DNA from 3 places in the Streptomyces sp. NPDC041970 genome. Region 1 is predicted to be linked to each of the others. Evidence: riboswitches for the same ligand, from Rfam matches in the RefSeq annotation. Region 1 holds a riboswitch; each other region holds the start of a gene.

Region 1 (7,380 bases):
TCCAGGGTCTCGGTCAGCGAACCGATCTGGTTGACCTTGACGAGCAGGGCGTTGGCGGAGCCCTCCTCGATGCCGCGGGCCAGGCGCTCCGGGTTGGTGACGAAGAGGTCGTCGCCGACGATCTGGACCTTGGCGCCCAGGCGGTCGGTGATGACCTTCCAGCCGGCCCAGTCGTCCTCGTACAGCGGGTCCTCGATGGAGACCAGCGGGTAGGCGGAGACGAGCTCCTCGTAGTACTCGGTCATCTCGGCGGCCGAGCGGGACTTGCCCTCGAACTCGTAGACGCCGTCCTTGTAGAACTCGGACGCGGCCACGTCGAGCGCGAGCGCGACATCGCGGCCGGGGACGTAGCCGGCTTCCTTGATGGCCTCGACGATGAGGTCCAGGGCGGCGCGGTTGGACTCCAGGTTCGGGGCGAAGCCGCCCTCGTCGCCGAGTCCGGTGGACAGGCCCTTGGTCTTGAGGACCTTCTTCAGGGTGTGGTAGATCTCCGCGCCCCAGCGCAGGGCCTCGGAGAAGGACTCCGCGCCGATCGGCGCGATCATGAACTCCTGGATATCCACGTTGGAGTCGGCGTGCGACCCGCCGTTGAGGATGTTCATCATCGGAACGGGCAGCAGGTGCGCGTTCGGGCCGCCGAGGTAGCGGAAGAGCGGCAGGTCGGACGCCTCGGAGGCGGCGTGCGCGACGGCGAGCGAGACGCCGAGGATGGCGTTGGCGCCGAGCGAGGCCTTGTTCTCGGTGGCGTCCAGGTCGAACATCGCCTGGTCGATCAGGCGCTGCTCGGTGGCGTCGTACCCGACCAGCTCCGGGCCGATCTGCTCGATGACGGCGAGGACGGCCTTCTCCACGCCCTTGCCCTGGTAGCGGTTGGGGTCGCCGTCACGAAGCTCGATGGCCTCGAACGCACCGGTGGAGGCGCCGGACGGAACAGCAGCACGACCGGTGCTGCCGTCGTCGAGGCCGACCTCGACCTCGACCGTGGGGTTCCCCCGTGAGTCGAGGATTTCCCTGGCTACGACGACGTCGATGGACGGCACGAGGCATCTCCTTCTGGGAATGACACTGGTTGTGCAGGGTCACGGTGGCCTTGCGACACGAGCCTAACCGGCGCGGCCCTCTCCGTCGGCCGACCGCCCGACTCCTGGGACGAAAAAGCACCCAAGGACCCTCATGACGGGACGAATCCCTGGAACCTACCGGGCGGTAACGACAAGAGGTGAACGGACCGCCCGCCCCCTCACCACGACCCCGGCCCGGCGCGCACGGGGGAGAGCGCGCCGGGCCGGGGGGCCGTGCGAGGGAGGGACCGCCGGACCCCTCCCTCCGGGGAGGAGAGACTCCGGTTACTTCAGGTGGAGCTGCTGACCGGGGAAGATCAGGTCGGCTTCCTCGACGATGTCGTCGTTGAGCTGGAAGAGCTTGCTCCAGCCGCCCTTGACGCCTTCCTTCTGAGCGATGGTGCTCAGGGTGTCGCCGGCCTTGACCTCGTACTCGCCGTCGCCCTTCTTGACCTTCTCGCCGGTCGGGGTGGTGACGGTCTTCTTGCTCTCGGCCCGCGGAGCGGTGCGCTGCTCGCTGCGCGTGGTGGGCTGCTCGGCCCGGCGCTCGGGCTGCGCCTGCCGCGGCTGCGCCTGCTCGGTCGACTTCTCGGACTGGCCGGAGCCGGCGTTCACACCGGGGTCCACACCGTCGTTGGTGAGGCCGCCCGCTCCGGCGCAGGCCCAGGCGCCCGGACCCTGCATGTCGAGCAGCTTCTCGGCGGTGGCGATCTGCTGGTCCTTGGAGGCCAGGTCGGCGCGCGAGGCGTACTGCGTACCGCCGGCGGCGGCCCAGCTCGACTGCGAGAACTGCAGCCCGCCGTAGTAGCCGTTGCCGGTGTTGATGGACCAGTTGCCGCCGGACTCGCACTGGGCGACGGCGTCCCAGGTCTCGACGGAGGCGGCGGAGGCGCCGGTCGCGCCCATCAGCGGCATGGCGACGGCGGCGCCGGCGACACCCGCCAGAGTGGCGACGCGGACGGCCTTGGACGGGCGGCGGTGCTTGCCCTTGCTGTTCAGCAGCATGGAACGTATCTCCTCACCGACGCCTACGAGGTGAGCTGTCGGGTTCGGGCTGATGAGTTGCCCGGACGCGCGACCTTGCGCACGTCTTCACCCCTAGCCGGTCCCGTCCGTCCCCGTCCTTCGACGAGGCGTCCGGACCCGGCGGCCTACCTGGGTCCCCCGCTCCTGCCTACGGCGCTTTACGCGTCTGTTCCCTTCGACCGACGGCAGGATTCGGCGTGACGGTCGACGGGGCCCGCGGTGCGAGCGGTTCCGACCGTAAACACAGGCAACCCCGACATTCAAAGATGGACATACACGGCAATCGCCACTTAGCTCCCCGCACTGACGGGTCGTTTCCGCAGGTCGGAGGCGATCTGGGCGGACCCGCCGGACGGAATCGGCCAGTTGAGGCAAAGAGATCCATGTCTCACTTACGCAAAAGCGGACATAGGCTGGTGAACTGCCGGGGATTTTCCCGGCTTTTCGCCCTGGGGAACCCGCGCGGGGAGCTGGGCGGGGGCGGTTGCGCGCTCCCGCACGAGAGGCTCTCGGGCTTCCGCGCGCGGGCTCACGCGTGAGGGCGCGTGCACGCGCCCGTAGGGGGCTCTTGCAGCGTGCGCGGGCGCGCGGGTTTCCCGTACGAGGGGCCCTCGGGCTTCCGTACGGGAGCGTGCGCGGGCTCACGCGCGCGGAGGTGCGCCGATACGCGGACGGGGCCCGCGCGGAAACCGCGTCGGGCCCCGCACAGGGCGCGCACAGGGGTCGCACAGGCCCCTCGGTACGTCAGTCGGCGGCGGGCGCTCCGGCGCTCTCCCGCTCGTCCCGCTCCGCCTGCTGACCCAGGCCCAGGTCCAGGCTCTGGCCGGGCAGGATCAGGTCCGGGTCGGAGCCGATGACGTCCTTGTTGGTCGCGTACAGGCCGCTCCAGCCGCCGGGCAGCTCGCGCGCGTCGGCGATCGCCCAGAGGCTGTCACCGGCCCGCACCGTGTACGCCCCGTCCGGGGTCGCGCCGTCCCGCGCGCCGTCCTCGCCCCGCGAGGCGTGCCGGCCGGACTCCCGTACGCCGTCGGGCCCGGCCGCCGGGCCGGTCTCCTCCGGGTCCGGGGCGCCCCGGTGCTTTCCGCCGGTGCGCTCGTCACCCGTCGAGGCGTCAGGCGCGGTGGAGGGCTCCACGGCGTCGGGGGCTCCCGTCGGCGCGGGCGGGGAGGTGGGGGTCGTGGCGGGGGCGGGCGTGCCGCTCCGCCGCTCCGTACGTCTCTCGTCCTTCGTACCGCCCTCGTCGGGCTCGACGGTTCCACTCTTCTCGCCGGACTCGCCGGACTCGCCGGACCCGCCGGACCCGCCGGACTCACCGGACCCGCCGGACCCGCCGGTTGCGCCCTTCTCGCCCGAACCGCCCGAAGTACCCGCTGTGTCCGTCCCGTCCGCGGGGTCGGCGGACGGCGTCGCGCCCGGATCGACGCCGGGCAGGGAGCCGTCCGCCACGAGGCCGGAGATGACCGCGCAACTGGGCCACGCCTTGGGCCCCCGGTCGGCCAGGACCTTCTCGGCTATGGCGATCTGCTGCGAGCGGCTGGCCAGGTCGGCGCGGGGCGCGTAGGACGTGCCGCCGTACGCCTCCCAGGTCTCCTGCGAGAACTGGAGGCCGCCGTAGTGGCCGTTGCCGAGGTCGGCGCTCCACATGCCGCCGCTCTCGCACTCCGCGACCCGGTCCCAGGTGGCGGCCTCCGCCGCGTGCGCGCCGCTCGCGCCGAGCAGCGGGATGGCGATGGCCGATCCGGCCACGCCTGCGGCGACGACGAGGGCGGGTGCCTGGCGAGGGCGGCGGTGTCGGCCGTTCGCGGAGCCCATGGGTATGCCTTCCGTGCGACTGACGAGCGGGTACTGGGCACCGGGCTCCGCCCCTGCGGGCGTGCGCCGGTACGCAGGTGACGCGTGGGCGACGAGCGACCGACGCGTCGAACCGTGAACCTAGCGGGACTCGAACGCGTGTCACAAGTCGATGCAGCGGAGATCACGTGCACATCACGGTGGTGACTGCGCGTCATCTTCCGTGCGGCGGCTGCCCGGTGTGAACGTCACCGGCAGGGTGCGCAACCCCCGCATGATGAGCCCGCCGCGCCAGCGCAGATCGGCCGGTTCCCCCGCGAGCCGCAGGTCCGGAAGGCGCTCCAGCAGGGTCGCCAGGGCGGTCTGGCCCTCCAGCCGGGCCAGCGGCGCCCCCAGGCAGTAGTGGATGCCGTGCCCGTAGCCGAGGTGCTGATTGTCACGCCGGGTCAGGTCCAGGACGTCCGGGTCCGCGAACCGCTCCGGGTCCCGGTCGGCCGCCGCCAGCACCACCAGGACGGGGTCCCCGGCGGCGATCCGGCAGCCGCCCAGCGTCAGCGGCTCGGTGGCGTACCGCCAGGTCGCGAGCTCCACCGGCCCGTCGAACCGCAGCAGCTCCTCGATCCCGGTCTCCAGCAGCCCGCTCTCCCCCGCGTCCAGGGAGGTCTGGAGCCGGGCGCGCTCCTCGGGGTGGCGGAGCAGGGCGTAGACGCCGTTGCCGATCAGGTTCACCGTCGTCTCGAAGCCGGCGAACAGCAGGATGAAGGCCATCGCGGCGGCCTCGTTCTCCGTGAGGTGCTCGCCGTGGTCGCTGGCCCGGATCAGACCGGAGATGAGGTCGTCGCCGGGGTTCTCCCGCTTGCGGTGGATGAGTTCGGCGAGGTAGCCGCGCATCTTCTTCACCGACCGGGCGACCCCGCCGCGCGGCCCGCCGCCGTGCCGGATCATCATGCCCGCCCAGTCCCGGAAGTCGTCCTGGTCCTCGCGCGGAACGCCGAGCAGGTCACAGATGGCGTAGATGGGGAGCGGGAAGGCGAAGTCGTGGATGAGGTCGGCCGAGCCCCGCTCCACGAAGTCGTCGATGAGCCGGTCCGTCAGCTCCTGCACGCGGGGCGCGAACTCCGCGATCCGGCGCGGGGTGAACGCCTTGGACACGAGCCGGCGCAGCCGTGTGTGGTCCGGCGGGTCGATGTTGAGCAGATGGGTCGTCAGCTCCGCGTTGCGCTCCCCCGGAATGCCCGTCTTGCCCTTGGCGTGCGCCGACTCCGCGTGGTGCACCGGGTTCTTGGAGAGCCGGGCGTCGGCGAGCGCCTGCCGGGCGTCCCCGTACCGGGTCACGAGCCAGGCCTCGACCCCGCTGGGCAACGCGGTGCGGTGCACGGGGCTGTGCTCGCGCAGCCAGGCGTAGGCGGGGTACGGGTCGGTGGCGAACTCCCAGGTGAAGAGGGCGGGGGCGGGCGGGGCGGCGGCTGCGCGGGGGCAGCCGGGGGGTGCGGGGGCGTCGGCGGTCGCGGGGGCTTCGGTGGGGCTGCCGGAGGTGGCGGGGGTGGCGGCTGCGCTGCCGGGCGTGGCCGGGGCGTCGGCGGGGCTGCCGGAGCGGCCGGGGCCCCCGGCGGAGGTGCCGGGCGTGGCCGGGGCGTCGGCGGAGGTGGCCGGGGGGTCGGCGGGGATGGCCGGGGCGTCGGCGGAGGTGGCCGGGGGGTCGGCGGGGGTGCCGGAGGTGGCGGGGGTGTCGGCGGGGGTGCCGGAGGTGGCGGGGGTGTCGGCGGGGCTGTCGTTCACCCCTCGACGGTATCGGGCGGCTCCTCCCCGGCCGCCCGCAGCCGCGTGGAGCGGAGCGCGGCCGTCCGGCTCCCGGTCCCGGCCGCCCGGTCCAGCCAGAACGACGGGACACGGATCCGCCGCGCGCACGGGCGGTCGGTGACCGGCGCGTGCGAGGCGGCCCGGCTTCGGCCCGCTCATGGTTCGGAGGCGGCCCGGCTCCGGTCCGGCCGCGGCTCGCCCGTCACCGGGACCAGCCCGCCGGACGCCCCCGCCGGCCCCGTACCGCTCAGCCCTCCGCCGCCACGATCGCATCGCGGTAGGCGCGGGCGGCGGTGCGCAGTGCGGCCTCCGGGTCGGCGCCGTCCGCCTCGGCGGCCGCGGCGAGGGCGAGGAGTTCGTGGCCGACCGTGTCGCCGGCGGGCAGCGGGACGTCCAGCCCGGCGGTGCGGACGCGGCCCGCGAGCTTCGCCGCGAGGGCCAGGGCGGGCTGGCCGAGCGGGACGCCCTCGGTGACCGAGGTGCGCTGCTTCTCGACCGCCTTGGTGCGCAGCCAGTGCGCGCGGACCTCCTCCGGGGTCTCGGCGCTCGCGTCGCCGAAGACGTGCGGGTGGCGGTGGATCAGCTTCTCGACGAGGCCGCCCGCGACGTCGTCGACGGAGAACGGCTCCTCCCCGTCCTCGGGGCGGCCGTCCTCCGCGATGCGCGCGTGCAGGACGACCTGGAGCAGGACGTCGCCCAACTCCTCGCGCAACTCGTCCCGGTCGCCGTCCTCGATCGCCTCGACCAGCTCGTACGCCTCCTCGATGGCGTACTTGGCCAGGCCCCGGTGCGTCTGTCGCGAGGTCCACGGGCACGTGCGGTGAATCCGGTCCATGACCTGGACCAGGTCCAGGAGGCGGGCGCCGGGCAGGTCGTAGGAGCCGGGAAGCAGCTCCAGGTCCGGCATCCGCACCCGGCCCGAGCCGCCGAGGCGGGCCAGGCCGTCGGTCAGGGCGCGGTCACCCTCGCCGCCGGCCAGGACGACGACGCTGCGGCCGCCCGCGCAGGCGTCGACCAGCTCACCGGCCGCGGGGGCGGCGTGTTCGACGGCGACGCCCGCCTCGCGCAGGTAGGGCAGGTGCGGGTGGTCCGGGTCGGCGCACAGGACCCGGTCGGCCGTGTGCAGCGCCTGCCAGGCCGGCCAGGACAGCAGGCCGGGCGCGACCCGGTGGCTGACGGTGAGCAGGACGAGGCGGCCGGGGTTCTGGGGGTCTGCGGGGTCTTCGGCGTTCACCCTGGGAACCTACCGCGCGCCCCGAGGGGCGCGGGCGCCCGCGGTCGGCCGGGTCCCGGCCGGTTCAGGCGCCGCCGCGGGGGTCCTGCGGGGTGGTCTCGGTGACCTGGGTGATCCAGGGGGCCTTGTACGCGCCGAGGCGCATCTCCTTGTCGTCCCAGGCGCCGAAGCGCGGGTTGACGTCGATGGCGAGCGCCTTCGACGCCGCCGCCAGCGCCTCGCCGACCGCCTTCTCCCCGGCGGGGGTCCCGAGGTCCGCGCCGAGCGCCTTCGCGAGCTTGGAGAGTTGGACCTGCTGGCGCATGTCGGCGTCGATCTGGTCCGGTGCGACCCAGCGCTGCCGGAGCATCATCGCCCGGAGCTGCTCCTCGCCGCCGTGGTCGGCGCGGTTGGCCAGCCGCGTCTCCTGGATCTCCTTGCGGGTGACCGTGACGCCCGCGTCCTCGGCGGCCCGGTCCAGGATGCGGC
Region 2 (7,380 bases), on a different contig from region 1:
GACTGCCCCCCGGCGGTTGGGCGTTCGAGTTCCACAACGACAACTACCCGGACATCGACGACACCGCCGAGGTCGTCCTGGCGCTGCGGCGGGTGCGCCACCCCGACCCGGAGCGGGTGGACGCCGCCATCGCGCGCGGGGTCCGTTGGAACCTCGGGATGCAGTCCCGCGACGGAGCCTGGGGCGCGTTCGACGCCGACAACACCAGCTCCCTCCCCAACCGCCTGCCGTTCTGCGACTTCGGCGAGGTCATCGACCCCCCGTCGGCCGACGTCACCGGCCACGTCGTGGAGATGCTGGCCGTCGAAGGGCTCGCCCGGCACCCCCGCACCCGGCGGGGCATCGAGTGGCTGCTGGCCGAACAGGCGGAGTGCGGGGCCTGGTTCGGCCGCTGGGGCGTCAACTACGTCTACGGCACCGGCTCCGTGGTGCCCGCCCTCGTCGCCGCCGGACTTTCCGCCCGCCATCCCGCGATCCGCCGGGCCGTCGGTTGGCTGGAGTCCGTGCAGAACGACGACGGCGGCTGGGGCGAGGACCTGCGCTCCTACCAGGAGGAGAAGTGGATCGGGCAGGGCGAGTCCACCGCCTCCCAGACCGCCTGGGCGCTGCTCGCCCTCCTCGCCGCCGGTCGCCGGGCGACCCGTCCCGTGGCCCGCGGCGTCACCTGGCTGACGGAGGCCCAGCAGGCCGACGGCTCCTGGGACGAGCCGTATTTCACCGGCACCGGCTTCCCCTGGGACTTCTCCATCAACTACCACCTCTACCGCCAGGTCTTCCCGCTCACCGCACTCGGGCGCTATGTGCACGGCGACCCCTTCGCCGACCGTCCGGGCCCCCGCGAGGGCGTCTGATGGGCGGTGCGCCGGGAACGGGGGGCCCGCCGGCCCCGCTGCTGGTGGCCTGCGCGCTCGGCATCGAGCAGATGGCCCTGCGCAGCGGCCGGGGCGCCCCCGGCCCGGTCCGCGTCCTGCGCACCGGCATGGGCCCCCGGTCGGCGGAAGCGGCCGTGGGGCGCTTCCTGGGGACGGACGGGACCCCGGGCGCCGCGGTGATCGCCGCCGGCCTCTGCGCCGGCCTCATCCCCGGAATGCGCCCCGGAGACCTGGTCGTCGCCCAGGAGACCCGCGACGACGACGGCGCCACCCCGTGCAACGGCACCGGCGTGCTGGTCGCCGCCCTCGCCAGGGCCGTACCGGGGCGCACCGTCCACACCGGGCCGCTGAACGGCTCCGACCACGTCGTACGCCGACCCGAGCGCGCCGCGCTGCGGGCGGGCGGGGCCGTCGCCGTGGACATGGAGTCCGCCGCGACGCTGCGCACCGCCCTGTGCTGCGGCCCGCGCCCGGTTGCGGCCGTCCGGGTGGTGGTGGACGCTCCGGAGCATGAGCTGGTCCGCATCGGCACGGTGCGCGGTGGAATATCGGCACTCCGCGTGCTCCGTGCCGTCCTGCCGGCTTTTCACGAATGGCACCGATCTCTGACGCTCCCCAGGAGGTGAGCTAGATGGCCATGCCGCTCCGTCAGTCCATCAAGGTGGCGACGTATCTCTTCGAACAGAAGCTCCGCAAGCGCGACAAGTTCCCGCTGATCGTCGAGCTGGAGCCGCTGTTCGCCTGCAACCTCGCCTGTGAGGGCTGCGGGAAGATCCAGCACCCGGCCGGCGTGCTGAAGCAGCGTATGCCGGTCGCCCAGGCGGTGGGGGCGGTGCTCGAGTCCGGCGCCCCCATGGTCTCCATCGCCGGCGGCGAACCCCTGATGCACCCGCAGATCGACGAGATCGTGCGCCAGCTCGTCGCGAGGAGGAAATACGTCTTCCTCTGCACCAACGCGATGCTGATGCGGAAGAAGCTCGACAGATTCACCCCCTCCCCGTATTTCGCCTTCGCCGTGCACATCGACGGACTGCGCGAGCGGCACGACGAATCGGTCGCCAAGGAAGGCGTCTTCGACGAGGCCGTCGCCGCGATGAAGGAGGCCAAGCGGCGCGGATTCCGCGTCACCACCAATTCCACCTTCTTCAACACCGACACCCCGCAGACCGTCATCGAGGTGCTCGACTACCTCAACGACGACCTCCAGGTCGACGAGATGATGATCTCGCCCGCGTACGCGTACGAGAAAGCGCCCGACCAGGAGCACTTCCTGGGCGTCGAGCAGACCCGCGCACTGTTCAAGAAGGCGTTCGCGGGCGGCAACCGGGCCCGCTGGCGGCTCAACCACTCGCCCCTCTTCCTGGACTTCCTGGAGGGCGAGGCGGACTTCCCGTGCACCGCGTGGGCGATCCCGAACTACTCGCTCTTCGGCTGGCAGCGCCCCTGCTACCTGATGAGCGACGGCTACGTGCCGACGTACCGGCAGCTCGTCGAGGAGACCGACTGGAACGCCTACGGCCGGGGCAAGGACCCGCGCTGCGCGAACTGCATGGCGCACTGCGGCTACGAGCCCACGGCGGTGCTCGCCACCATGGGGTCGCTGAAGGAGTCCCTGCGCGCGGTGCGGGAGACCGTCGGCGGCGGCCGGTGACGGGCTGAACCGAGCCGGACGGGCGGTCCGGGGCCCGCTCCGGGCCGCCGCCCGCTCCGCGAGCCGGGGCGCCGACCCGGCCGCACGGCGCACCGCGGCGCCGGACCACCACGAAGGGGAAGGGCGCGCGATGACGGACGACGGATCAAAGGGGTTCGACCTGGCACGACTCCTCGCCGAGCGCGGGGGGGAACGGTACGACCTGCACACACGCCACCTCAACCACCAACTGCCGCGCATGTTGCGGACCATCGGCTTCGACAAGGTCTACGAGCGGGCCGAGGGCGCGTACTTCTGGGACGCGGAGGGCAACGACTACCTCGACATGCTCGCCGGGTTCGGCGTCATGGGCCTGGGCCGCCACCACCCGGTGGTGCGCCGGGCGCTGCACGACGTGCTGGACGCCCAGCTCGCCGACCTCACCCGGTTCGACTGCCAGCCGCTGCCCGGCCTGCTGGCCGAGAGGCTCCTCGCCCACAGCCCCCACCTGGACCGCGTCTTCTTCGGCAACAGCGGCACGGAAGCGGTCGAGACGGCGCTGAAGTTCGCCCGCCGCGCCACCGGGAAACCGCGGGTCCTCTACTGCGAGCACGCCTTCCACGGACTGACCACCGGCTCGCTCTCGGTCAACGGGGAGGCCGGCTTCCGCGACGGCTTCGCCCCGCTGCTGCCCGACACGGCGATCCCGCTCGGCGACCTGGACGCGCTCCGCCGCGAACTGGGGCGCGGCGACGTCGCGGCCCTCATCGTCGAGCCCGTCCAGGGCAAGGGCGTGAACGCCGCGCCGCCCGGCTTCCTGCGGCAGGCGCAGGAGGAGCTGCACCGCCACAAGGCCCTGCTGATCGCGGACGAGGTGCAGACCGGCCTCGGGCGGACCGGCGACTTCTACGCGTACCAGCACGAGGAAGGCGTGGAACCCGACCTCGTGTGCGTCGCCAAGGCCCTGTCCGGCGGCTATGTGCCCGTCGGGGCGACGCTCGGCAAGGACTGGATCTTCCGGCGGGTGTACTCCTCGATGGACCGGGTCCTCGTCCACTCCGCCAGCTTCGGCTCCAACGCCCAGGCGATGGCGGCGGGGCTGGCCGTCCTCGCGGTGATGGAGGAGGAGGAGACCGTCGCCAACGCCCGCCGCACCGGCGACCTGCTGCGCGAGCGGCTGGCGGCGCTGGTGGACCGCTACGAGCTGCTGCACGAGGTGCGCGGGCGCGGACTCATGATCGGCATCGAGTTCGGCCGGCCGTCCACGTTGCGGCTCCGCGGCCGCTGGACCATGCTCCAGGCGGCCCGCAAGGGGCTCTTCGCCCAGATGGTCGTGGTCCCGCTGCTGCGCCGGCACCGCATCCTCACCCAGGTCTCCGGCGACCACCTGGAAGTGATCAAGCTGATCCCCCCGCTGATCATCAAGGAGGCCGAGGTCGACCGGTTCGTGACGGCGTTCACCGCCGTCATGGACGACGCGCACGACGGCGGCGGGCTGATGTGGGACTTCGGCCGGACGCTCGTGCGGCAGGCCGTCGCCAACCGCTGAGACCTTGCCTGAGAGGCAAGGAATTTGCCCAAGGGGAAAGTTCCTGGCCCAATGGAGCCATGAACCCTCCGGACGGCGGGGCGCCGGACGAGCTGCCCGGCGTCGCACCCCGCCTGCGCGACCTGCGCCGCGGCCGCGGCCTCACCCTGGAGGCCGCCGCGCGGCGGGCCGGCCTCTCCCCGGCCCACCTCTCCCGGCTGGAGACGGGGCGCAGGCAGCCCTCGCTGCCGATGCTGCTGGGACTGGCCCGCGTCTACGGTACGACGGTCTCGGAACTGCTCGGCGAGCAGCCGCCCGGACGCGAGGCGATCATCCGGGGCGGCGGCTTCGAGGGTGCGGAGGCCGACGGCTGGATGTACCGGCGGGCCGGCGGGTCCGGTCGGGCGATGCAGGCGCTGCGCGTCCGGGTGCCGTACGGCGCCCAGGGCGACCTGGTCCGGGTCCACCCCGGCGAGGAATGGCTGCACGTCCTGGAGGGGCGGCTGCGGGTCGGGCTCGGCGACACCGTGCACGACCTCGGCCCCGGTGACAGCGCCCACTTCGACTCGCTCACACCGCACCGGATCGCGGCGACCGACCGCTGCGGCGCGGAGCTGCTGTTCGTCCACACCCTGCTGCAGGCCCCCGTCGGCGACCTCTGCGCGGGCAGCGGCCTCCCCGCGCGCTGACGGGCCGTCCCGTCCGCCGCCCCCTTCGTCCGTCCCGGCCGTGCGGCCGGCAGAGAGGACCCCCATGTCCGATTCCGAGCACTACGACCCACTCGGCCCCGGCCGCCGTCCGAACGAGGACCCGCAGGAGCGCCGTATGCCGCGCGGCGTCGTGATCCGCCTCTTCGCCTACCTGGTGGCCGGCCACGTCATCGCCGCCTTCCTCTACCTGCTCTTCGTGGTGGCCGGCGGCGAGTGACCTCGCGCCGCGCCCCGGCTCACTCCTGGTCGAGCAGCCGTTCGCGGAGCCGCTCGCGGGTGCGGGGGGAGAGCTCCAGCCCCTCGGAGAGGTAGCGGTCCGTCGTGCCCCACAGCTCCTCGATCCTCGCGAAGGCCGCCGCGAGGTAGGCGGGCCGCGCCCCGAAGAGCGGGTTCAGCAGCTCCATCACCTCCGGGGACAGTCCGGCCCCGGAGGTGTCGGCGCGCCGCACCCGGTACCGGCGGTGCGCCTCGTTGGACTTGAGGTAGTCCTCCTCGATCGCCTCCCGTTCGACGCCGACCGCCAGCAGCGCGACCGCTATCGCGAGGCCGGCCCGGTCCTTGCCCGCCGCGCAGTGCATCAGCGCGGGCACGCTGTCCTCGGCCAGCGCGTGCAGGACCCGGCTGTGCTCGGCGGTGCGCTCCTCGATCATCGCGCGGTACATCCGGACCATGCGCTCGGCGCCCCGCCCGCCCGCGAGGACGGATCGGAGCTGCTCGATGTTCCCGTCGCGCACCAGCCGCCAGAACTCGGCGCCGTCGGCCGGGTCCGAGAGCGGAATGCTGACATTGCGGACACCGGGCAGCTCGACGTCGTACCCGTCGAGCCGGTGGTCGGCGGCATTGCGGAAGTCGAACACCGTGTGCAGGCCGAGCCCGGCGAGAAAGGCCGTGTCCTCGGCGGTGGCGTGCGCCAGGTGGCCGCTGCGGTAGAGCCTGCCGAACGCGGTGCGCCGCCCGTCCGCGGTGGGCAGCCCGCCCACGTCGCGGAAGTTCCGGACTCCGGTCAGAGCGGTCTCGGTCGGCGGGACCTGCGGCACCTGCTGCGTCACGGGGGCTCCTGGCGTCTCTGGCGGCGGCGCGGCTCGTCGGCGCTCGCGCTCCCGTGACGATACGACATCGCTTCCGGGGAGGCGGGGCGGGCGAACGCGCCGGAACGGAAGCGGTGCGCCGCGCGCCGCGCCGGCACATCTGACGCCCCGTCGACAGGGGCGGCCGAGCTATGTCCGTATTGCTGCATTTCGTAGAACATGCCCCGCTAATGGGGGAGATGGAATCAGGTGGGTGAGCGGGATCATATCCGTGACGGTCTGTGGCGATCATGCCTCGTCCTTTTCCCGTTTCCCGCGCGGAAAGTCAAGATCCTTAATCCACGGAGTGTGACGGGAATTCCGGAGCGCGCTCGCACCGGTGAATGTCCGGTGCAACCGGCGGCTTGTTCCGTGCGTCCTGACTCGTTTACGGTCACCGTCGATCCGGGCGGACCGCCTAATCCTGCCGCCGCCCGGAATTCCACCCACCCACTCACGCGTGGCAGGAGCGGGGGACCCAGGTAAGCCGCCGACCCCGGAGAGATCCGGACCGGCTCGGGGTGAAGTCGCCGACGGCGACCGGGCATCTCCAGCCCGAACCCGACAGCTCACCTCGTAGGCGCCGGAGAGGAAAAGCCCCATGCCCGCACAGGGTAAGCACCGTCGACCGAAGTCCGGCCCGATCTCCCGCGGCGTCCTCGCCGCCGGGACCGGCGGGGCCGCGATCGCCCTCCCGTTCGTCGCCGCCACCGGAGCGCAGGCCGCCCCGGCCGCGCAGCCCGCCGCCGCGGTGGCCGTGGCGCACACCGCTCCGCAGGCCGCTCCCGCCGCCTCGCGGGACGTTCCCCGGACGTACTCCGTCGTCCGGGGCGACTACCTGTCCAAGATCGCGGCCGAGCACCGGATCAAGGGCGGCTGGCAGAAGCTGTACCAGGACAACCGCTCCACCGTCGGCGAGAACCCCGGTCTGATCTTCCCCGGCATGAAGCTGACGCTGGGCGCCAAGAAGGCCGCCCCGGCCCCCGAGGCCGCTCCGAAGAAGGCCGCCCCGGCGCCCGAGGCCGCTCCGAAGAAGGCCCCGAAGGCCGCCGCCCCGCAGGCGGAGACCGCCTCGGCCGACGACTCGGCGCCCACCGGCTCCTCGGAGGCGACCGGCTCCGGCTGGACCACCCCGCTGGCCTCCGCCAACGTCACCACCCAGTACCGCGCCTCCGGCTCCAGCTGGTCCAGCGGCTACCACACCGGCGCGGACTTCCAGGCCGCCTCCGGCACCCCGATCCGCGCCATCGGCCCCGGCACCGTGGTCTCGGCCGGCTGGAGCGGTTCGTACGGCAACGAGGTCGTCATCCAGCACGAGGACGGCATGTACTCCCAGTACGCCCACCAGTCCTCGCTGAACGTCTCCGTCGGCCAGACCGTCTCGGGCGGCCAGCAGATCGGGCTCTCCGGCTCCACCGGCAACTCGACCGGCCCGCACCTGCACTTCGAGGTCCGCACCGGCCCGAGCTACGGCTCGGACGTCGACCCGATCGCGTACCTGCGCCAGCACGGCGTCTCGGTCTGAGCCGAGCGGCGGCCGTGAGCGGTCCGAGGGGCGGTGCGCTGCGGCGCA
Region 3 (7,380 bases), on a different contig from region 1:
CGACCTCCCCCACCGCCGTGCCGGGGCGTTCCACCCCCTCGGGAACACCCACGTCGCCGGGGGTGGGACGGTTCCAGCGCGCCGGGAGGCCGGTTCGCGCTTGTCCCGGCCCCGGGCGGCCGCCCAGGCTGGTGGCGTTCCCGTACGACTCCGCCGACCGCGGCAGCCGTACGCGAGCCGCCATGCCACCCACCGCCCGAACGGGGAGACCTGCCATGCGCCTGATCCGTACCGCCCTCCTGACCGCCGCGGCCGCCGGCCTGGCCGCCACCGCCCTCGTGCCGACGCCCGCCGCCGCGGCCCCCGCTCCGCCGAGGTTCCTCAGCGCCGCGCAGTTGCCGCCCTCCCTCACCCCGTGGACCGCCGGCCCGGTGCGCGAGGGCCTTCCGGCGGACGGCTCCGAGTGCACCGCGGGGGCCACCCCGGCGGCCGGCACCCGGCACCGGGACTTCCGCACGGAGCTGGACACCACGGCCCGCCAGACCACCACGGTCGCCGCCACCGCCGGAGAGGCCAGGACGCTCGCCGCCGAGCTGCGGTCCGCCCTGTCCACCTGCCTCGAACGGCTCAAGGAGCAGGACCCCGGCCTGGAGGGCGAGGCCTTCTACCACGGCCGGATCGACGTGGAGGAGGGCGCGCACGTCCACAGCATCGACACCTCCCACCCGGAGGTCGGCTCCACCGACATCGACCTGTACTCCGTGGGCCGCGACGGCCGGACGGTGACCGTCGTCGCCTGGGGGCAGATGGGCGAGCTGGACGGCGCGCCGCTGGACGGGTTCAGGGAGACGACGCGCACCGCCGTCGCCAAGCTGCGCTGACCCCGCCCCGAGGCGTCGCACCGGTCCGCCGATGTGCGGCGCCACCGGGGGAGGGAGCGTCCCTGCCGTGTGACCCGGCACGACGCGGACCGGTTCGCCCCGCCCTCGCGAAGCGGCGCCGGGACCGGGGCGGAGGAGAGGAGGAGACCGGCCGCTCGCAGGACGAGCTGGCCCTCGTCCTGGCGCAGGCCGTGGTCGGCGCGGTCGAGGCGGGCGGGGGCCACGCGGGAGGGGTGTTCCTGCGCACCGGTGCGCCCGGGCAGTCGCGCCTCGCGCGCTCGCCGGACTGCCGACCGGGCTGCTGCGGCCCTGGTGGCGGATGCATTCCCCGCCGGCCCCCGCCGGGTCGCCGGGCGGGGGCCGTACGGCCGATCAGGCCTCGGGGCCCGCGGCCGGGGCGACCGCGCCGGAGGCCTCCAGCATCGCCTCCCGCTCCACGACCTTGATCCGCTCGCGGCCCTGGGCCGCGCCGAGCGCCTGCTCGTGCGCGTCGAGGCGGTGCCAGCCCTCCCAGGTGGTGTAGCGGACGCCACGGTCCGCCAGGAACGCCTCGACGGCGTCCGGAGCGGGCTGCGCGGGCTCGGGCAGCCGGCCGGCCGCGCGGTCCTCCAGCAGGCAGGCCACCGTCTCGTTGGCGTCGCCCTTGGTGTGGCCGATCAGGCCGATCGGGCCGCGCTTGATCCACCCCGTCACGTAGACCGAGGCCATGTGCTCCCCGCCGGAGACGACCCGGCCCGCCTCGTGCGGAACGGTGCCGGAGGCCACGTCGAAGGGCAGCTTGGGCAGCTCCTCGGAGTAGTAGCCGACGGCGCGGTAGACGCTCTGCACGTCCCAGTCGGTGAACGCGCCGGTGCCCCGGACGTTGCCGGTGCCGTCCAGCTCGGTGCGCTCGGTCCGCAGCCCGACGACCTTGCCGTCCTCGCCCAGCACCTCCACCGGGGACTCGAAGAAGTGCAGGAACAGCTTGTGCGGGCGGTCGCCGACATCGCGGATCGCCCAGTTCTCCAGGGTGGAGGCGACCATGTTGGCCTGCTTGTTGGCCCGCCGGGTGTCGATGGAGCCCTGGTCGTAGTCGATGTCCTCGGGGTTGACGATGACCTCGATGTTGGGGGAGTGGTCCAGCTCCCGCAGCTCCATCGGGCTGAACTTGGCCTGGGCCGGACCGCGCCGCCCGAACACGTGCACCTCCAGCGCCTTGTTCGCCTTGAGGCCCTGGTACACGTTGTCCGGGATCTCGGTGGGCAGCAGCTCGTCGGCCGTCTTGGCGAGGATGCGGGCCACGTCCAGCGCCACGTTCCCGACGCCCAGCACGGCGACCTTCTCCGCGGTGAGCGGCCAGGTGCGCGGGACCTCGGGGTGCCCGTCGTACCAGGAGACGAACTCGGCGGCGCCGTAGGAGCCCTCCAGCTCGATGCCGGGGATGTCCAGGGCCCGGTCGGCCTCGGCGCCGGTGGAGAAGATCACCGCGTCGTAGAACGACCGCAGGTCGTCCAGGCCGATGTCGTGGGGGTAGTCGACGTTGCCGAAGAGCCGGATCTGCGGCTTGTCCAGCACCTGGTGCAGCGCCTTGACGATGCCCTTGATCCGCGGGTGGTCGGGGGCCACCCCGTACCGGATCAGGCCGAAGGGCGCGGGCATCCGCTCGAACAGGTCGATCGACACCCCCGGCTCCTGGCAGACCTCGGATTTGAGCAGCGCGTCCGCAGCGTAGATGCCGGCGGGGCCGGCTCCGACGATGGCGACGCGGACGGGGCGTGTCATGGCGTGGGGTTCCTTCGGGGCGGGCGAACGCGGGCAGGTAGAGCGTACGTCGAGGTAAGGGTGGGCTTACCAGCTCCTCCGCACACCGTAAGCGATCGCCCGGCGGGCCCCTCGACCGGCCCTCCCGCAGATGCCCGATAGGTCCGCTTTGTGGTGTAGATATGGCTGATCTGCCTTTTTTGTACTGTTTATCCGTAACAGAGGTATTGGGGCACTTAGACCTTATGTCTGCTCCCATTTCGGGCGGAGCCGGAGCGAGTGGCGAGCATCACCCCGCAGGGTCCGGACGGGAAAGCGGAAGGAACGGTTTCCGTACGCACGGGGAAAGTTGACGCGGCGACGGCACGGAATCGATCGGGAATTCCGTCATTCGATCTTGTCGGCGCACGGCCGGACGGAATGCGGAGCTTGTTTCGTCCGGCGTTTCTCGCCTACGGTCACCGTCAATCCGGACGGAACGCCTAATCCTGCCGCCGTCCGGGAATCCGAACTCACTCACCGCACGGCAGGAGCGGGGGACCCAGGTAAGTCGCCGATCCGGTCGCCGGAACGGCTAGGGGTGAAGTCGCACACCGTGCGGCCAGACATCTCCCGTCTGAACCCGACAGCTCACCCCGTAGGCGCCGGAGAGGAAAAACCCCATGCCCGCACTGGGTAAGCACCGCCGTTCCCTGTCCGCGTCACTGAGCCGCGGCCTCCTCGCCGCGACCGCCGGCGGAGCCGTTCTCGCCCTTCCGGTGATCGGCGCCGCCACCGCCGTCGCGGCGCCCGCCGCCCCGGTGGATTCCGCGGTGCAGGCCGCCCCCGCCAAACATTCCGTGGTGCTCGGCGAAACCCTTTCCAAGATCGCCCGCGAGTATTCCGTCAGCGGCGGTTGGAAAGAGCTGTACGAAGGAAATCGGAAGGCCGTCGGCGACAATCCCGATCTTCTTCGGCCGGGCACCGTGCTGACCATCGGAGCCGAGGCCGCCCCCACCGCCGCCCGCACCGCGAGCGCGGACCGGGCCGACCGCTCGGAGCGGACCGCCCTCGCACCGGTCGCGTACACGAACGACCTCGACGGCTGGATCAGGGAGTCGCTGGCGATCATGGCCGAACACGGCATCCCCGGCAGCTACGAGGGCATCCACCGCAACATCATGCGCGAGTCCTCCGGCAACCCGGCCGCCGTCAACAACTGGGACTCCAACGCGGTCAAGGGCACCCCGTCCAAGGGCCTGCTCCAGGTCATCGACCCCACGTTCCAGGCCTACCACGTGCCGGGCACCTCGACCGACAGCTACGACCCGGTCGCCAACATCACCGCCGCGTGCAACTACGCCGCGGACCGGTACGGCTCCATCGACAACGTCTTCGGCGCGTACTGACCCCCGCCGCCCGCGCATGACGAAGGGGCCCGGACCGCGCGGTCCGGGCCCCTTCGCCGTCGCACGCGCCGGGCCGGTCACCCCCCTGGGCGCCGTACGATCCTGGCCGGAACCCGCCCGCGCCGGACCCCGGTCACGCCGCGCCCGCCCCCCGGACCAGCAGCAGCGCCAGGTCCACCGCCGCCGCGGCCACCGCACCGCCCAGCGCCGCCTTGCGCCACCGCCGGCCGAGCGCCGGGCCCGCCACCGCCGCCGCGCCCGCCATCCCCAGCGCCGCCGCCCCCCACACGTCCGGCGGACCGGGCGGCCCCAGGGCCAGCACGCCCGCGGCCGCCAGGAGCGGCGCGGGCAGCAGCAGCCGGGTCCCCGCGGCGCCCAGCCGGTGCGGCAGCCCTCGGACACCGGCCGCCCGGTCCGAGGCGATGTCCGGGAGCGTGTCGGCCAGATGGGCCGCGAAGCCCAGCAGCGCCCCGGCCGCCACCACCCACCACCGGGGCGCGGGACCGCCGGGCAGCGCGAGCGCGACGGCCGCGGGCAGCGCCCCGAACGCGACCGCGTACGGCAGCCAGGACCAGGCGGTCGCCTTGAGCCGCAGGTTGTAGAGCCAGGCGGCCGCGACCGCGGTCAGGTGCACCGTACCGGCGAGGACGCCGCAGGCCAGCGAGAGCACCGCGCACAGGGCGAGCGCGGCCGCGGCAGCCGCCCACACCGTGCCCACCCCCACCGTTCCGTCGGCCGCGGGCTTCCCCCGGCGACCGGCGCGCGCGTCGCGCCGGGCGTCGTACGCGTCGTTGCACCAGCCCACCGAGAGCTGCCCGCACAGCACCGCCGCCGTGACCAGGGCCGACCGCGGCCCGCCGAGACCGGAACCGAGGGCGAGGGCGCAGGCGAGCGCCGTCACCGCGGCCGCCGGGCCCGGATGGCAGGCCAGCGCCAACGCCCCGACCGCCCCGCGCCCCGCCGTTCCCGACGGCCCCGTCCCGACCCCGCTGACCGCGTCCGTGGCGTCCATCGGGCGATCGTAGGCGCCTGGCGCACCGTCACCACCGCGACCGGCCCGGTCTTCCCCGTAGATTCGACGATCGCGGGGGCAGGATGAGGACATGACGTCCTCGAAGCAGGAGCCCGGATGAGCCGCATCGCCGCGGTGCACGGGGCTCTGCCCCCGCACCGACACACCCAGCGCGAGGTCACCGACATGGTGGCCCGCACCTGCCTGCCGCCCGGCGCCGACCGCCGCGTCCTGGACCGGCTCCACGCCAACGCCCGCGTCCGCACCCGGCACACCGTGCTCCCGCTGGACGGCTACCGCGAACTCGACGGCTTCGGCGCGGCCAACGACGTCTTCGTGCGGTCCTCCGTCGACCTCGGCGCGCAGGCCGTGCGCGGCGCGCTGCGGTCGGCCGGGCTCCGCCCCGCCGACGTGGACCTGCTGATCTTCACCTCCGTCACCGGCGTCGCCGCCCCCTCCGTCGACGCCCGGCTGGTGGCCCGACTGGGCCTGCGCCCCGACGTCAAACGGCTGCCCGTCTTCGGACTCGGCTGCGTCGCCGGAGCCGCCGGGGTCGCCCGGCTCCACGACTACCTGATCGGCCACCCCGACGACGTCGCCGTGCTGCTCTCGGTCGAACTCTGCTCGCTCACCTTCCAGCGCGGGGACGCGACACCCGCCAACCTGGTGGCGACCGCGCTGTTCGGCGACGGGGCGGCGGCGGTGGCCGCCGTCGGGGCGGGCCGGGCCGCCACCGGACCCGAGGTCCTGGCCACCCGCAGCCGGATGTACCCGGACACCGAGCACGTCATGGGCTGGTCCATCGGCGCCAGCGGGTTCACCGTCGTCCTGGACCCGGCGGTGCCCGACGTCGTCCGCCGCTACCTCGCCGACGACGTGGAGGAGTTCCTCGCCGAACACGGCCTCAAGCCGAAGGACATCGCCCACTGGGTCTGCCATCCAGGCGGCCCCAAGGTGCTGGAGACCGTCCAGGAGGTCCTCGACCTGCCCGACGGCGCGCTCGACGTCACCTGGCGCTCCCTGGCCGACATCGGCAACCTGTCCTCCTCCTCGGTCCTGCACGTCCTGCGCGACACGCTCGAACAGCGCCGGCCGGAGCCGGGCTCCCCCGGACTGCTGCTGGCCATGGGACCGGGGTTCTGCTGCGAACTGGTGCTCCTGCGCTGGTAGGACGGAGAGACCCGATGGACCGCACCCTGCCGGCGCACCACCCCGCCGCCCCCGCGAACCGGAGCCCCGCATGACCTGGTACACCGCGCTGGTGCTGGCCGTCGCCGCCGAGCGGCTGGCCGAACTCGTCGTCGCCCGCCGCAACACCCGATGGAGCCTCGCCCGCGGCGGCGTCGAATCGGGCCGGGGCCACTATCCGGCCATGGTCGTCCTGCACACCGCCCTCCTGGTCGGCTGCCTGGCCGAGGTCCGGATCGCCGACCGCCCGTTCCCGCCCGTCCTCGGCTGGGCGATGATCGCGCTCGTCGCGGCCGCGCAGGCGTTGCGCTGGTGGTGCATCCGCGCCCTCGGCCCCCGGTGGAACACCCGCGTCATCGTCGTCCCCGGAACGCCGCGGGTGACCGGCGGCCCCTACCGGTGGCTGAGCCACCCCAACTACGTGGCCGTCGCCGCGGAAGGGCTCGCCCTGCCGCTGGCCCACGGGGCGTGGGCGACCGCCCTGGTCTTCACGGCGCTCAACGCTCTCCTGATGGCCGTGCGGATACGGTGCGAGAACGCGGCGCTGGCCCGCCTCCCCGCAGCGGACGCACGGGCGTGATCGACGTCCTGGTCGCGGGCGGCGGCCCGGCGGGCCTGGCCGCGGCGATCCGCGCCGCCTCCGCGGGCCTGGAGGCGGCGGTGGTCGAGCCGCGCACCGCCCCGGTCGACAAGGCGTGCGGCGAGGGCATCATGCCCGGCGGCCTCGCCGCACTGCGCGGCCTGGGCGTCGAGGTGGGCGGCCTGCCCCTGCGCGGCATCCGGTACACCGACGGCCGGCTCAGCGCGGAGGCGGCCTTCCGGGGCGGGCCGGGGGCGGGGGTGCGGCGCACCGAACTGCACACCGCGCTGCACGAGCGCGCCCGGGCCCTCGGCGTCCGCTTCGTCGCCGGCCGGGTGGGGGAGGTGCGCCAGGACGAACGCTCCGTCACCGCCGCCGGGATCGAGGCGCGCTGGCTCGTCGCGGCCGACGGGCTCCACTCGCCCCTGCGCCGCGCCCTGGGCCTGGACCGGCCCGTCCCCGGACCGGGGCGTTACGGGCTGCGCCGCCACTACGCCATCGCCCCGTGGACGGACCACGTCGAGGTGCACTGGTCGCGGCACGGCGAGGCGTACGTGACCCCGGTCGGCGAACGGCTCGTCGGGGTCGCCGTCCTCAGCCGGGACCGCCGCCCCTACGACCACCACCTGGCCGCCTTCCCGGCCCTCGCCG

Evidence for each region. A riboswitch is a leader RNA that binds a small molecule or an ion and turns the genes downstream of it on or off. The one in region 1 is predicted to bind cyclic di-AMP.
Region 2: it holds a riboswitch for cyclic di-AMP, as region 1 does, so the genes downstream of both, ACZ6EJ_RS00425 (M23 family metallopeptidase) here and ACZ6EJ_RS21615 (transglycosylase family protein) in region 1, are expected to answer to the same signal.
Region 3: it holds a riboswitch for cyclic di-AMP, as region 1 does, so the genes downstream of both, ACZ6EJ_RS12710 (transglycosylase SLT domain-containing protein) here and ACZ6EJ_RS21615 (transglycosylase family protein) in region 1, are expected to answer to the same signal.

The regions. Positions count from the first base shown of each region.
Region 1 covers NZ_JBVJCD010000049.1:22,605-29,984, forward strand. Annotated here, with positions in the region: gene eno (phosphopyruvate hydratase) at 1-1,040, opposite strand, end outside; gene ACZ6EJ_RS21615 (transglycosylase family protein) at 1,347-2,066, opposite strand; cyclic di-AMP (ydaO/yuaA leader) riboswitch at 2,072-2,253, opposite strand; gene ACZ6EJ_RS21620 (transglycosylase family protein) at 2,832-3,899, opposite strand; gene ACZ6EJ_RS21625 (cytochrome P450 family protein) at 4,074-5,657, opposite strand; gene ACZ6EJ_RS21630 (nucleoside triphosphate pyrophosphohydrolase) at 5,926-6,912, opposite strand; gene ACZ6EJ_RS21635 (SurA N-terminal domain-containing protein) at 6,977-7,380, opposite strand, start outside.
Region 2 covers NZ_JBVJCD010000001.1:87,096-94,475, forward strand. Annotated here, with positions in the region: gene shc (squalene--hopene cyclase) at 1-851, shown strand, start outside; gene ACZ6EJ_RS00395 (phosphorylase family protein) at 851-1,498, shown strand; gene hpnH (adenosyl-hopene transferase HpnH) at 1,504-2,523, shown strand; gene ACZ6EJ_RS00405 (aspartate aminotransferase family protein) at 2,654-4,051, shown strand; gene ACZ6EJ_RS00410 (helix-turn-helix domain-containing protein) at 4,111-4,719, shown strand; gene ACZ6EJ_RS00415 (DUF6126 family protein) at 4,784-4,957, shown strand; gene ACZ6EJ_RS00420 (tyrosine-protein phosphatase) at 4,977-5,789, opposite strand; cyclic di-AMP (ydaO/yuaA leader) riboswitch at 6,245-6,405, shown strand; gene ACZ6EJ_RS00425 (M23 family metallopeptidase) at 6,409-7,332, shown strand.
Region 3 covers NZ_JBVJCD010000019.1:65,479-72,858, forward strand. Annotated here, with positions in the region: gene ACZ6EJ_RS12700 (hypothetical protein) at 216-821, shown strand; gene ACZ6EJ_RS12705 (FAD-dependent oxidoreductase) at 1,194-2,582, opposite strand; cyclic di-AMP (ydaO/yuaA leader) riboswitch at 3,065-3,220, shown strand; gene ACZ6EJ_RS12710 (transglycosylase SLT domain-containing protein) at 3,224-3,949, shown strand; gene ACZ6EJ_RS12715 (UbiA family prenyltransferase) at 4,083-4,961, opposite strand; gene ACZ6EJ_RS12720 (type III polyketide synthase) at 5,079-6,131, shown strand; gene ACZ6EJ_RS12725 (isoprenylcysteine carboxyl methyltransferase family protein) at 6,202-6,729, shown strand; gene ACZ6EJ_RS12730 (NAD(P)/FAD-dependent oxidoreductase) at 6,726-7,380, shown strand, end outside.